Regions from separate parts of the Brevundimonas sp. AVps23W genome, predicted to be linked through region 2. Evidence: predicted binding sites of a transcription regulator. Region 2 holds the regulator's gene; the other holds the start of a gene.

Region 1 (5,983 bases), 1.1 Mb from region 2:
CATTTCGACTGTGCTCTTGGGGTGCGGCTGGGATCGGCCGAGACGCCGGTGCTGGATCGGATGGCGGCGCGGGCGTTTCATGACGCCCAGGCGGCGGCGAGCCTGGTCCGCGCGCGGGGGCAGCGCGCCCGACCGGTCGCCGAGGATCCTGATCGCCGTGCCTGCCAGACCCTGACCCCCGAGGCGCGACGCAGTTCGGCCTATCCGTCCACGGGCGCGACGGTGGGAACCGCCTATGCCGAGGCCCTGGCCCGGATCGCGCCGGAACGGGCCGAGGCGGTGCGCCGGATCGGCCATGAGATCGGCGTCAGCCGCCTGGTCTGCGCCATGGACTATTCCAGCGACGTGGCGGCGGGCGAGGCCCTGGGGCGGGCGGTGGTGGCCGAGATCGCCGCGACCTCCGCCTTCCAGACCGAAGTCGCCGCCGCGCGTGAGGAAATCGAGGCCGCGCGGGCGACCGGGCGGACCAACCCCGGCTGTGCGGCGGAACGCGCGGCCCTGGCGATTCCCCTGCCCTGAGATGGCGGCGGCTCTGGTCCTGCTTCAGGCCGATGCGCCCGCCGCCCGATCCTGCACGGCGGCGGAGATCCGAGAACTGACGAGCCCGTCAGACCAGGCCTATCGCCTGATCTGCCGCGCCGAACTGGCCGGCGTCACGGTGCAGCGCCGCGTACTGATCGAAGGCGGCGAAGCCTCGGGCGCCGGGATCGATTGCGGCGGCGGCGTCATTCGACCGGCAGGTGAGGCGACGACGCGGGCGCCGACGGTGGCGATCTGGTCGCGGCGCGACGGCGACGGCTGGAGCCGACCGGTTCAGGTCCATCTGAGGAACTGCACCGTCGTCGGCAATGTCCGGATCTGGGGCGTGGGGGCGGGCGGATCGATGCGCGATCTTCTGGCCTCGTCGCGGACACCCGGCCATACCCAGGCGGTCCAGGCGGCGGCGCCGTCGGATGTCGTGCTGGAGCGGGTGCGGTTCGAGGGCGTGGGGACCATCCCCCTCTATGTCGGGCCGGGCGTGACGCGGACCACGGTGGACCGGTCGCGCTTCTCGGGCCGGTCGGCCTCCGTCGCCGTCTATCTGGACGCCGAGAGCGCCGGGGCGGTGATCCAGGACAACGACTTTTCCATTCGCACAGGGCGCGAGCAGATCGCCGTGGACGGATCGGGCGCCAATCGCATCCTCGGCAATCGGTTCGCCCTGGGCGGTCGGGGCGGGGTCTTCCTGTACCGCAACTGCGGCGAGGACGGGGTGATCCGGCACCAGACGCCGTCCTATAATCAGATTACGGACAATGTATTTTCCGGCGCAAGTTGGCTGCGGCCCAGAACTGTGGTGGTCGGGTCGCGCGAGGGCGGCCGATCCTACTGCGGCGATGATGCGGGCTACCCCTTCGGGTCCAGCGTCGACGACGGCGACGGGGCGACCGGCAACCGGGTCGAGCGGAACCACACCCGGCCCTGACATCACGCACTTGCGAAACGGCGCAGCCTCGGCCCTATTGGCGAGATGACGCCTCGGGGGATGCATCTAATGCGGCTGGCCTTGTTGTTGACGGCCCTGGCGGCGGCGCTGGGCCTGGCCGCGATTACGACTCAGACGCCCCGGCCCGCGCCGGCGAGCGCCCCTGCTGCGGATTTCTCGGCCGAACGCGCCATGGCGGATGTGCGGGTCATGGCGCGCTCGCCCCGCCCGGTCGGTTCGACCGATCACGCCCTGGTCCAAGCCTATCTGTATGGCCGAATGACGCAGCTGGGCCTGTCGCCGATGCTTCAGGCCGGCGTCCTGTCGCCCGCAGCGGTGCAGCGGATCGAGGCTCGGGGCGAGACGGTCGAGGGCCTGTCGGTGGTCAATCTGGTCGGCGTCCTGCCGGGTCGGAACCCCGGCCTGCCGCTGGTGGTGCTGATGGCCCATTACGACAGCGTGCCGGGCTCGCCGGGCGCGGCCGACGACGCCAGCGGCGTGGCCGCCGTGCTGGAGGCGGTGCGGGCGATCAAGGCGCGCGGGCCGGCCGAGCGGGGCCTGATCGTCCTGCTGACCGACGGGGAGGAGCTGAACCTGGACGGGGCGCGGGCCTTCTTCAGCGAGCATCCGCTGCGTGATCGGGTCGGGGCGGTGGTGAACCTGGAGGCGAGGGGCGGCGGCGGCCGCGCCCTGATGTTCCAGACCGGTCCCGGCAACGCCCAGACCATCGACCTGTACGCCGAAGCGGCGCGCCGGGCGCAGGGCGGGCCGTCCAGCAACGCCCTGGCCATCTTCGTCTATCGCCTGATGTCGAACGACACTGATTTCACCATCGCCGCCGACCGGGATTTGCCGGGGGTCAATCTGGCCTTCATCGGCCGCCCGGCCCAGTATCATTCGCCCAGCTCGACCCCGGACGCCCTGGATCAGGGCAGTGTGCAGCATATCGGCGCCCAGGCGTTGGAGACCGCCGACGCGCTGTTGCGGGCGCCGGTCCTGCCTCAGGCGACGCGGAACGCCGTCTATGCCGATGCCTTCGGCCTGGGGGTGCTGCGGCACGGACCGGACGCGGGCTGGGGGCTGCTGGGCCTGGCCTTTGTGCTGACCGGCTTCGCGGCCTGGGGCGCGCGCCACGCCACGGGCCTGACCTGGCGCCAGGGGGTGAAGGGTTTCACCGGCGGCCTGTGGCTGCTGAGCGCGGGCGTCGTGGTGGCTCAGGCCGCGCGACTTCTGGCCGGGCCAATCGGTGATCGCATCGGCGCATCAGAAAACTATTACATGATGCTGCGCCGCCTGCCCTGGATGGAGGCGGGGGCGGGGCTGGCTGTGCTGGGGGTGATGCTGGCCCTGATGGCGGGGCGCGCCCTGATCGGTCGCCGTCTGCTGGCGGGCGTGGTCGTGGCGGCGGCCGTACTGGCCACGGTCATGGGCGGTTTCAATCCTGTGGTCCTGGGCGCGGCGGGCATCGCGGCGGTGCTGAGCCTGTGGCCCGACGGCGAGGACGAGACGGTCTGGGGCGGATGGCTGGGGGCAATCGTCCTGGTGCTGATCCTGGGGGTTCTGGTCCAGGCCTTTGCGCCCGAGGCGGCCCTGCTGTTCGTCTGGACCGGGCTGGCGGCGGCCTTTGCGGCGGCTCTGGCCGCAGTGATCGGCGCGCGGCTGGAGCGGTGGACGGCCCTGGCGCCGGCCGCTGTAGTCACCGTGGTCGTCGGCGGCTGGCTGGCGGGACTGGGCCATTTCGTCTTCCTGGGCCTGGGCATGGACCAGCCGGGGGCGCTGGGCCTGATCGCCCTGCTGATCCTTGTCCTGGCCAGGCCCCTGGCCCCGCCGAGGCTGGACGCGGCCGGGACGCCGAACCTCGCCGTCCACACCCTCGCCGGTCTGGCGGCGGCCGCGCTGATCCTCGGCTGCGGCCTGTCCATGGCGGCCCGCCACGCCGAGCCGCCGTCAGCGGTCGATGTGACCGCGCCCTGATACGTCAAAATCGGACGCAGGTTTGGGTGTTCTCATCTGTTCTCGATGAGAACATCTTGTGAACCAGAACAAACCGTGCACATAGTCGGTCTCACAAACGGGGGCGGGTCCATGGCGGGTCTCTCCCAAGCTTCTGACGGGAATCATGGCAAGGGAGACGAAGGCAATGGCACAGGCGGCTTTGAAACTGGTGGGCAAGGAAGACGGCGACAAGCAACGGGCCCTGGAGGCGGCGATCGCTCAGATCGATCGCGCCTTCGGCAAGGGTTCGGTGATGAAACTGGGCAAGGCGGGCGTGGTGGCCGAGATCGAGAGCATCTCGACCGGCTCGCTGGGCCTGGACATGGCCCTGGGCATCGGCGGTCTGCCGATCGGCCGGGTGATCGAGGTGTTCGGCCCTGAATCCTCGGGCAAGACCACCCTGGCCCTGCACACCGTCGCGGAAGTGCAGAAGAAGGGCGGGGTCGCCGCCTTCGTCGACGCCGAACACGCGCTGGATCCGGTCTATGCCCAGAAGCTGGGCGTCAATCTCGACGACCTGCTGGTGTCCCAGCCCGACACGGGCGAACAGGCGCTGGAGATCGTCGACACCCTGGTGCGCTCGGGCGCCGTGGACATCGTGGTCATCGACTCGGTCGCGGCCCTGACGCCGCGCGCTGAAATCGAGGGCGAGATGGGCGACAGCCTGCCGGGTCTTCAGGCCCGCCTGATGAGCCAGGCCCTGCGCAAGCTGACGGCCTCGATCTCCAAGTCCAAGTGCATCGTCCTGTTCATCAACCAGATCCGTCACAAGATCGGCGTCATGTACGGCTCGCCCGAGACGACGACCGGCGGCAATGCGCTGAAATTCTACGCCTCGGTGCGTCTGGACATCCGCCGCACCGGCGCGATCAAGAACCGCGACGAGGTGGTCGGCAACACCACCCGGGTCAAGGTGGTCAAGAACAAGGTCGCCCCGCCGTTCCGCGAGGTCATCTTCGACATCATGTACGGCGAGGGCATCTCCAAACTGGGCGAGATCATCGACCTGGGCGTCAAGGCCGGGGTGATCGAGAAGTCGGGCAGCTGGTTCAGCTATGACTCGACCCGGATCGGCCAGGGCCGCGAGAATGTGCGCGAATTCCTGAAACAGAACCCGGACATCGCCGCCTCGATCGAAAAGGCGGTGCGCGCCTCGACCAGCAAGATCGCCGACGAACTGCTGGGCACGCCCGAGCCGGACGAAGGCCAGGATCTCGAAGGCTGACGACCGTCTCGCCTTCCTAGACACTCCGTCGCCCCAAGCGACCCGCCACCGACCCCGCGAGGGGCGGCGGAGCGACCCGCCCGACCTCGTGTCGGGCGGGTCTTTTTTGCTTGGCCTATCGCGCGTTCGCGCTGCTTGAGGCCAGGTTCCACACACCCGCTCATCCCGGCGAAAGCCGGGACCCAGGACTTTGGGCGATCTGTCTCGCCCCCGGGAATCCGTGTTGAGATCCAACGCACTGCCGAGCGACAGAACTGGGTCCCGGCTTTCGCCGGGATGAGCGGAAACGAGGAATCCAAACCAAAACGGGCGACCCGAAGGCCGCCCGTTCCGTACTCACACTAGTCCGCAACCGATCAGGCGGCGGCCTTCTCCGGGGCGAACTTGCCGTAGAAGGTCTCGTTCTTGGCCGCCATGTCGCGCAGCAGGTCCGGGACCTTGAACCGGTCGCCGTAGGTCGCGGCCAGACGGTCGGCGGTTTCCACGAACTGGGCCAGGCCGACGCCGTCGATCATGCTGATCGGGCCGCCGGTCCAGGGCGCGAAGCCCCAGCCCAGGATGGCGCCCAGGTCGGCTTCACGCGGGTCGTCGATGACGCCCTCTTCCCAGCAACGCGCCACTTCCACCGCCTGGCGATACAGCAGGCGCGTCTTCAGCTCGTCGATCTGGGCGAAGGCGGTCGCCTCCTCGGGCTTGTCGATGCCCTTGGTGGTCGGCGCCAGTTCGCTCAGCCCCTTCCAGATGGTCTTGGGCTTCTGGTCATAGTCATAGAAGCCCTTGCCGTTCTTGCGGCCGAAGCGTCCGTCCTCGACCATCTTGGCGACGATGTCTGCGCCTTCCGACGGGACATATTTGTCGCCCAGGTCCAGCGCCGTCTGTTTGGCGATCTTGTAGGACAGGTCCAGGGCGACGTCGTCGTGCATCTCCAGCGGGCCGCGCGGCATGCCGGCCATGCGGCCGATATTGTCGATCAGGGCCGGGCCGTAACCCTCTTCCAGCATCGCCATGCCTTCCATCAGGAAGGTGGAGAAGCAGCGCGAGGTGTAGAAGCCGCGGCTGTCGTTGACGACGATCGGCGTCTTCTTGATCTTCAGCACATAGTCCAGCGCCTTGGCGATGGCGGCCTGACCCGTCTTTTCGCCCAGGATGATCTCGACCAGCATCATCTTGTCGACGGGCGAGAAGAAGTGGATGCCGATGAAGTCCTCGGGCCGGACGCTGGCCTCGGCCAGGCCGGTGATCGGCAGGGTCGAGGTGTTGGAGCCGAAGACGGCGCCCTCGGCCAGCTGGGCCTCGGC
Region 2 (5,983 bases):
GCCCTGGTAGCCCTGGTTGAGGCTTGGCCCAAGCGGGTGCGCGAGATTTCCGCGCCCTGGCCGATTGTGGCGGCGCAGAGGTTCGGCGGCTGGCTGACGGCGGCGGTGGCGGCCAGCGTCGTGGCGGGACTGGCGACGGGGCCGTTCGCTATGCAGCATTTCAACCGGACGGCCATGTACGGGCTACTGGCCAATCTGGGCACGGCGCCGGTGGCGGACTTTGTCTTGATGCCGGCCCTGGCGCTGGGGGCGGCGTTGGAGCCGTTGGGGATGGGGGCTCCATTTCTGGCGGTGGCGGGGTGGGGCGTCGATCTGATGCTGGCGATAGGGGGCTGGACGGCGGGGCTGCCGGGCGCAGTGTGGACGGTGGCGAGTGCGCCTGACTATGTGCTGCCGGCGGCCTTTCTGGGGGTATTGTTCGTCTGTCTGTGGCAGGGGCGACTGCGTTGGCTGGGGCTGCCGCTGGCGGCCGCGGTGCTGGTCTGGCCGCGCGCGCCGACGCCGGATGTCTGGATCGGAGACGGCGGCACCAATGCGGCGCTTCATCGTCAGGGCGAGGCGGTCGTGATCCGGCCGGGTGTGCGCGAGTTCGCGGCGGACCTTTGGTCTCGGCGGCGCGGTCTGACTTTGGTGGACCGGGCGGAGGCGGGCTGGGTCTGTGATCGGTCTTCGTGCCGACCCGAGACCGCCGAGGCGGGGGCGGTCGCCCTATGGTGGGGCAGGCGAGCGCCGGATGTGGAGCAGATGGCGGCCCTGTGCCGTGCGGCGCCGGTCGTCAGCGTTCGGGGGGTCGTTCGCGCCCTGCCCAGCTCATGCGAGGGGCGGCTGGTGCTGGATGGGGCGGATTTCGCGCGCGGCGGGGCGGTGGAGTTGTGGCGCGACGGAGCGGACCGCTGGAAAGCGGTGTGGACGGCCGACGTGCGCGGGGATCGACCCTGGGCGCGCCGGCCGGATCCGGGTGTCAGTGATAGCGGCGCATGAGGCCGACCAGTTTGCCCTGAACCTCAACCTGGTCAGGACCGAAGATGCGGGTCTCGTAGGCCCGGTTGGCGGGCTCCAGGGCGATGGAGCCGCCCTTGCGGCGCAGGCGTTTCAGCGTGGCTTCTTCGCCCTCGACCAGGGCCACGACGATTTCGCCGTTGTTGGCCGTGTCGCCGCGCCGGATGACCACCAGATCGCCGTTCAGGATGCCGGCCTCGATCATGGAGTCGCCCTCGATCTCGAGGATGTAGTGATCGCCCTTGCCCAGCATGGATTCCGGCACCGACAGACGTTCCTGCTCGTGCTGAATGGCGGCGATGGGGGTGCCCGCGGCGATCTTGCCCAGCAGGGGCAGTTCGCGGGTGTCATTGGCGGCTGAGGACGTCGCCGGGCGCGCTGCGCCGCCGCCGCCTTCGATCACATCGGGTTTGAACCCAGCCCGGCCGCGCGGAGCGCCGGCGGTGGCCTGTTCAGGCAGTTTGGTGACTTCCAGGGCGCGGGCGCGGTGGGCGAGGCGGCGGATGAAGCCGCGTTCTTCCAGCGCCGTGATCAGCCGGTGGATGCCCGACTTGGACGCCAGGTCCAGCGCCTCCTTCATCTCGTCGAACGAGGGGGAGACGCCCGTCTCCTGAATCCGTTCGTGGATGAACATCAGCAATTCGTGCTGCTTGCGCGTGAGCATCGCCAGGCCCTCATAGGCCCTTCCCTCGAATCGGAACGGGCCGTGAACATTGACGATGTTCTGTAAGTGTTCCTTCCTAATGTCAACTTAACGGCGTCGGTTCGACGCCTTGGGCCTAATGTCAACTTAACGGCGTCGCTTCACCACGCGCGTCGGGTTGAATCAGGCGGCCAGCAGCTTGCGGGTCGCGGCCTCGACGTCGGCCTGACGCATCAGGCTTTCGCCGACCAGAATGGCCTGGGCGTGGGCGGCGGAGACGCGATCAACGTCCTCGGACGTGAAGATGCCGCTCTCGGCCACCAGCAGGGCGCGAACGGGGCTGAGCATGGACAGGCGCTCGGTGACCTCCAGATCGACCTCGAAGGTGCGGAGCGACCGGTTGTTGATCCCGACCAGATCGCCGTCCAGGGCGCAGGCGCGCGCCATTTCGGCCTCGTCGTGGGTTTCGATCAGGGCGTCCATGCCGAAGCGCTCGGCCTCCGCCAGCAGTTCGGCGGCCAGCTGATCGTCGATCATGGCCAGGATGATCAGGATACAGTCGGCGCCGAGCGCCCGGCTTTCGGCCACCTGCCAGGGATCCACCAGAAAATCCTTGCGCAGGCAGGGCAGGGCGACCGCAGCGCGGGCCTGGCCCAGATAGGCGTCGTCGCCCTGGAAGCTGGGGCCATCGGTCAGGACCGACAGGCATGTGGCGCCGCCGGCCTGGTAGGCGATGGCCAGGGCGGTCGGGTCGAAGTCGGGACGGATCAGGCCCTTGGACGGGCTGGCCTTCTTGATTTCGGCGATCAGGGCGGGGCGGCCCGTTTCTTCGACGGTTCGGTCGAGGGCCGCACGGAAGCCGCGCGGAGCCGAGGCGGCCTGGGCCAGGGCCTCGATGGCGTCCTGGGTGGTCGCGGCCTTGCGGGCGGCGACATCCTCGCGCTTGTAGGCGGCGATGCGGTCCAGGACGTCGGTCATGCGTTGTCTTCGGTATCCAGCGGCGTGGAGGTGATGCGGGCCAGACGCTCCAGCGCCTCGGCGGCCCGGCCGTCGTCGATGGCGGCGGCGGCGAGGACGGCGCCTTCCGCGAGATCCGCCGCCCGATCCGATACCACGAGGGCGGCGGCGGCGTTCAGCAACACGATGTCGCGGTAGGGACCAGTCTGACCCGCCAGCAGGGCGCGCAGGGCCGTGGCGTTCTCCTCGCCGTCGCCGCCGCGGATGGCGTCGATGGAGGCGCGCGGCAGGCCGGCGTCTTCGGGCGTGACCTGGAAGCGGCGAACGGCGCCGTCCTTCCATTCCGCCACTTCGGTCGGGCCGGAGGTGGCTAGTTCGTCCAGGCCCTGTCCATGGACGGTCCAGGCGCGGGTGGCGCCCAACCGGCCCAGGACTTCGACCAGGGGCTCAAGAAGGCGCGGGTCATAGACGCCCATGACCTGGCGTTTCGCCTGGGCCGGGTTGGACAGCGGGCCCAGCAGATTGAAGACGGTGCGGAAACCGATCTCGGCACGCACCGGCCCGACATGACGCATGGCGCCGTGATAGGCGGGCGCGAACAGGAAGCAGATGCCGGCCTCGTCCAGCGCCTTGCGCTGCTGGGCCGGGCTGGCGGCCAGGTTGACGCCCAGGATCGACAGGACGTCGGAGGAGCCGGATTTCGAGGATATGGCCCGGTTGCCGTGCTTGGCGACCTTCAGGCCCGCGCCGGCCAGGACCAGGGCGGCGGCGGTTGAGATATTGTAGGTGTGCTGGCCGTCGCCGCCGGTGCCGCAGGTGTCGATCACCTCGTACGGATGATCCAGCGTCAGGGCGGCGTCGCGCATGGCCTGGGCGAAGGCGGCGATCTCGTCCACGGTCTCGCCGCGAATCCGCAGGGCGGTGACGGCGGCGGCGACCTGGGACGGGGTCGGTTCGCCACGCAGGCAGGCGGCGAAGAAGTCGTGCGCCTGCTCGGACGTCAGGGGGTGGCCCTCGACCAGTCGGGCGAGGATCGGCTTGAACCCGTCAGCCATGATCAGGCGGCCACGATCAGGCGGCCGCGAGGCGCTTCACGCCGGCGATCTCGAGGAAGTTGGCCAGCATGTCGTGGCCGTGTTCGGTGGCGATGGATTCCGGGTGGAACTGGACGCCATGGATCGGACGGCTGCGGTGCTGGAGGCCCATGATCTCGCCGTCGGCGGTCCAGGCGGTCACCTCGAGGCAGTCGGGAAGGGTTTCGCGCTTCACGGCCAGGGAATGATAGCGGGTGGCGGTGAAGGGCGACGGCAGGCCGGCGAAGACGCTCTTGCCGTCGTGCAGGATCGGCGAGGTCTTGCCGTGCATCAGGGTCTTGGCGCGGATCACGTCGCCGCCGAAGGCCTGGCCGATGGCCTGGTGGCCCAGACAGACGCCCAGGATCGGCATGGAAGCCGGGGCGCTTTCGATCAGCGGCAGGCAGATGCCGGCTTGATCGGGCGCACAGGGGCCAGGCGAAAGCAGGACGGCGGCGGGGTTCAGCGCCCAGGCCTCGTCCGCCGTCAGGTCGTCGTTGCGCACCACATGGGTCGGCGCGCCCAACTCCGCGAGGTAGTGGACGAGGTTGTAGGTAAAGCTGTCGTAGTTATCGACGACGAGGATCATGATCTGGCTTCTAGGCGTGACAAGCCGCCGCGCCAAGCGTGCGCGGCGTTAAAGCGCATCTTAACATTGGCGGGGGCAGATGGGGGTGTGAAACTGAGCGCCGAAAAAGACATCGCCGACAAGATCGCCGCCGCCAAGGCGAAGCTGGTCGTGGTCGAACCCAAGCCGATCAGCCCCTATGCGGCTCTCGGCGCCGCCGCCCTGGCCGCCACGGCGGCCGTCGTCATGGCTGGCGTGGTGGTGCTGGGACCGGGCGTCCGGTTCGACGAACCCCCGGCGAGCTACGGGCCCTAGAGCCTGATCGGCTGAGGAGGAATCGCTTCGCGATTCCGCTGATGCCGTGAATCAGGCTCCAGATTGAAGCGAGAGCATGATTCACGCTTCTGCCGGAACCGCTACGCGGTTCCGTCCGAAACGATCATGCTCTAGCGATTGCCGGTGCGGAAGCGCCAGGCGTCGTCGGCGGCCCGCATGGGGGCGCGGGCCTTGTGCCGGGTCTCGGCGTATTCGGCCGCAGGATCGCTGTCGGCGACCACGCCTGCGCCGGCCTGGACGAAGATCTGATCGTCAGCGAACAGGGCGGTGCGCAGGGTGATGCAGATGTCCGCCTCGCCGCCGGCCGAAATATAGCCGACGCCGCCGCCGTAGCCGACGCCGCGCTTTTCGGTCTCCAGCTCGTCGATCACTTCCATCGCCCGAACCTTGGGCGCGCCCGACAGGGTGCCGGCGGGAAGGGCCGCGAGCAGGGTGTCGACGGCGTCCAGTTTCGGATCGGCCTTGCCGCGCACGTTGGAGACGATGTGCATGACCTGGCTGTAGCGTTCGACGACGAAGCTCTCGGTGACCTCGACCGTGCCGGGTGCAGCGACGCGGCCGACGTCGTTGCGGCCCAGGTCCAGCAGCATCAGATGCTCGGCGCGTTCCTTGGGATCGGCCAGAAGTTCGACCTCCAGCGCCTTGTCCGCCTCGGGCGTGGCGCCGCGCGTACGGGTTCCTGCCAAGGGGCGAATGGTGACCTGTCCATCCTTGAGCCGGACCAGGATCTCCGGGCTGGAACCGGCCAGCTGGAAGCCCTCGAAGTTCAGATAGAACAGATAGGGCGACGGGTTCTGGCGACGCAGGGAGCGGTAGAAGGCGAAGGGATCTTCGGTCCAAGGGGCCGAGAAGCGGTGGCTGAGCACGACCTGGAAGATGTCGCCGGCGGCGATATAGTCCTTGGCCCTGGCCACCATTTCGCCGAAGCCGGCCTCGTCCACAGGTGAGGCGAAGGTCGGGGCGGGCGACGGCTGCGGGGCCGCGCGCACCGGGAGCGGCTCGCGCAGCGCGGTCTCGAAGGCGTCCAGCCGGGCGAGGGCGGCGTCGAAGGCCTCGCGTGCCGCGCCCCCCGTGTCGGGATAGGCGGCCGAGACCAGGATGATTTCCTGGCCCACCGAATCGAAGATCGCCACCAGAGACGGTCGGGTCAGGACCGCGTCGGGCAGGTTCAGCGGATCGGGATTGGGTTCGCCCAGCGGCTCCAGCAGGCGCACCATGTCGTAGCCGAAGACGCCGAACAGGCCGGCGGCCATCGGCGGCAGGCCTTCGGGCAGGTCGAACTTCGAGGCGGCGATCAGGGCGCGAAGCGATTGGAGCGTCGGCAGGGCCTCGGGCGTGAACCGGCCCTCGGCGACGGCGGGGCCGCGCGCCAGCTCCGCCGCGTTGGAGCGGCAGCGCCAGATCACA

The links. Region 2 encodes LexA, which represses DNA repair genes until DNA is damaged. Its sites were predicted from a motif close to ATGTTCNCNANNTGTTCT; they were not measured.
Region 1: the regulator LexA is predicted to act here: its motif matches at 3,488-3,505, upstream of recA (recombinase RecA).

The regions. Positions count from the first base shown of each region.
Region 1 is NZ_CM178738.1:651,684-657,666, forward strand. It holds gene ACW177_RS03175 (phosphatase PAP2 family protein) at 1-519, shown strand, start outside; gene ACW177_RS03180 (right-handed parallel beta-helix repeat-containing protein) at 521-1,465, shown strand; gene ACW177_RS03185 (M20/M25/M40 family metallo-hydrolase) at 1,535-3,439, shown strand; gene recA (recombinase RecA) at 3,606-4,685, shown strand; gene ACW177_RS03195 (3-hydroxyacyl-CoA dehydrogenase NAD-binding domain-containing protein) at 5,042-5,983, opposite strand, start outside.
Region 2 is NZ_CM178738.1:1,763,607-1,769,589, forward strand. It holds gene ACW177_RS08640 (ComEC/Rec2 family competence protein) at 1-981, shown strand, start outside; gene lexA (transcriptional repressor LexA) at 962-1,663, opposite strand; gene trpC (indole-3-glycerol phosphate synthase TrpC) at 1,826-2,620, opposite strand; gene trpD (anthranilate phosphoribosyltransferase) at 2,617-3,654, opposite strand; gene ACW177_RS08660 (anthranilate synthase component II) at 3,671-4,261, opposite strand; gene ACW177_RS08665 (peptidoglycan-binding protein) at 4,349-4,555, shown strand; gene trpE (anthranilate synthase component I) at 4,687-5,983, opposite strand, start outside.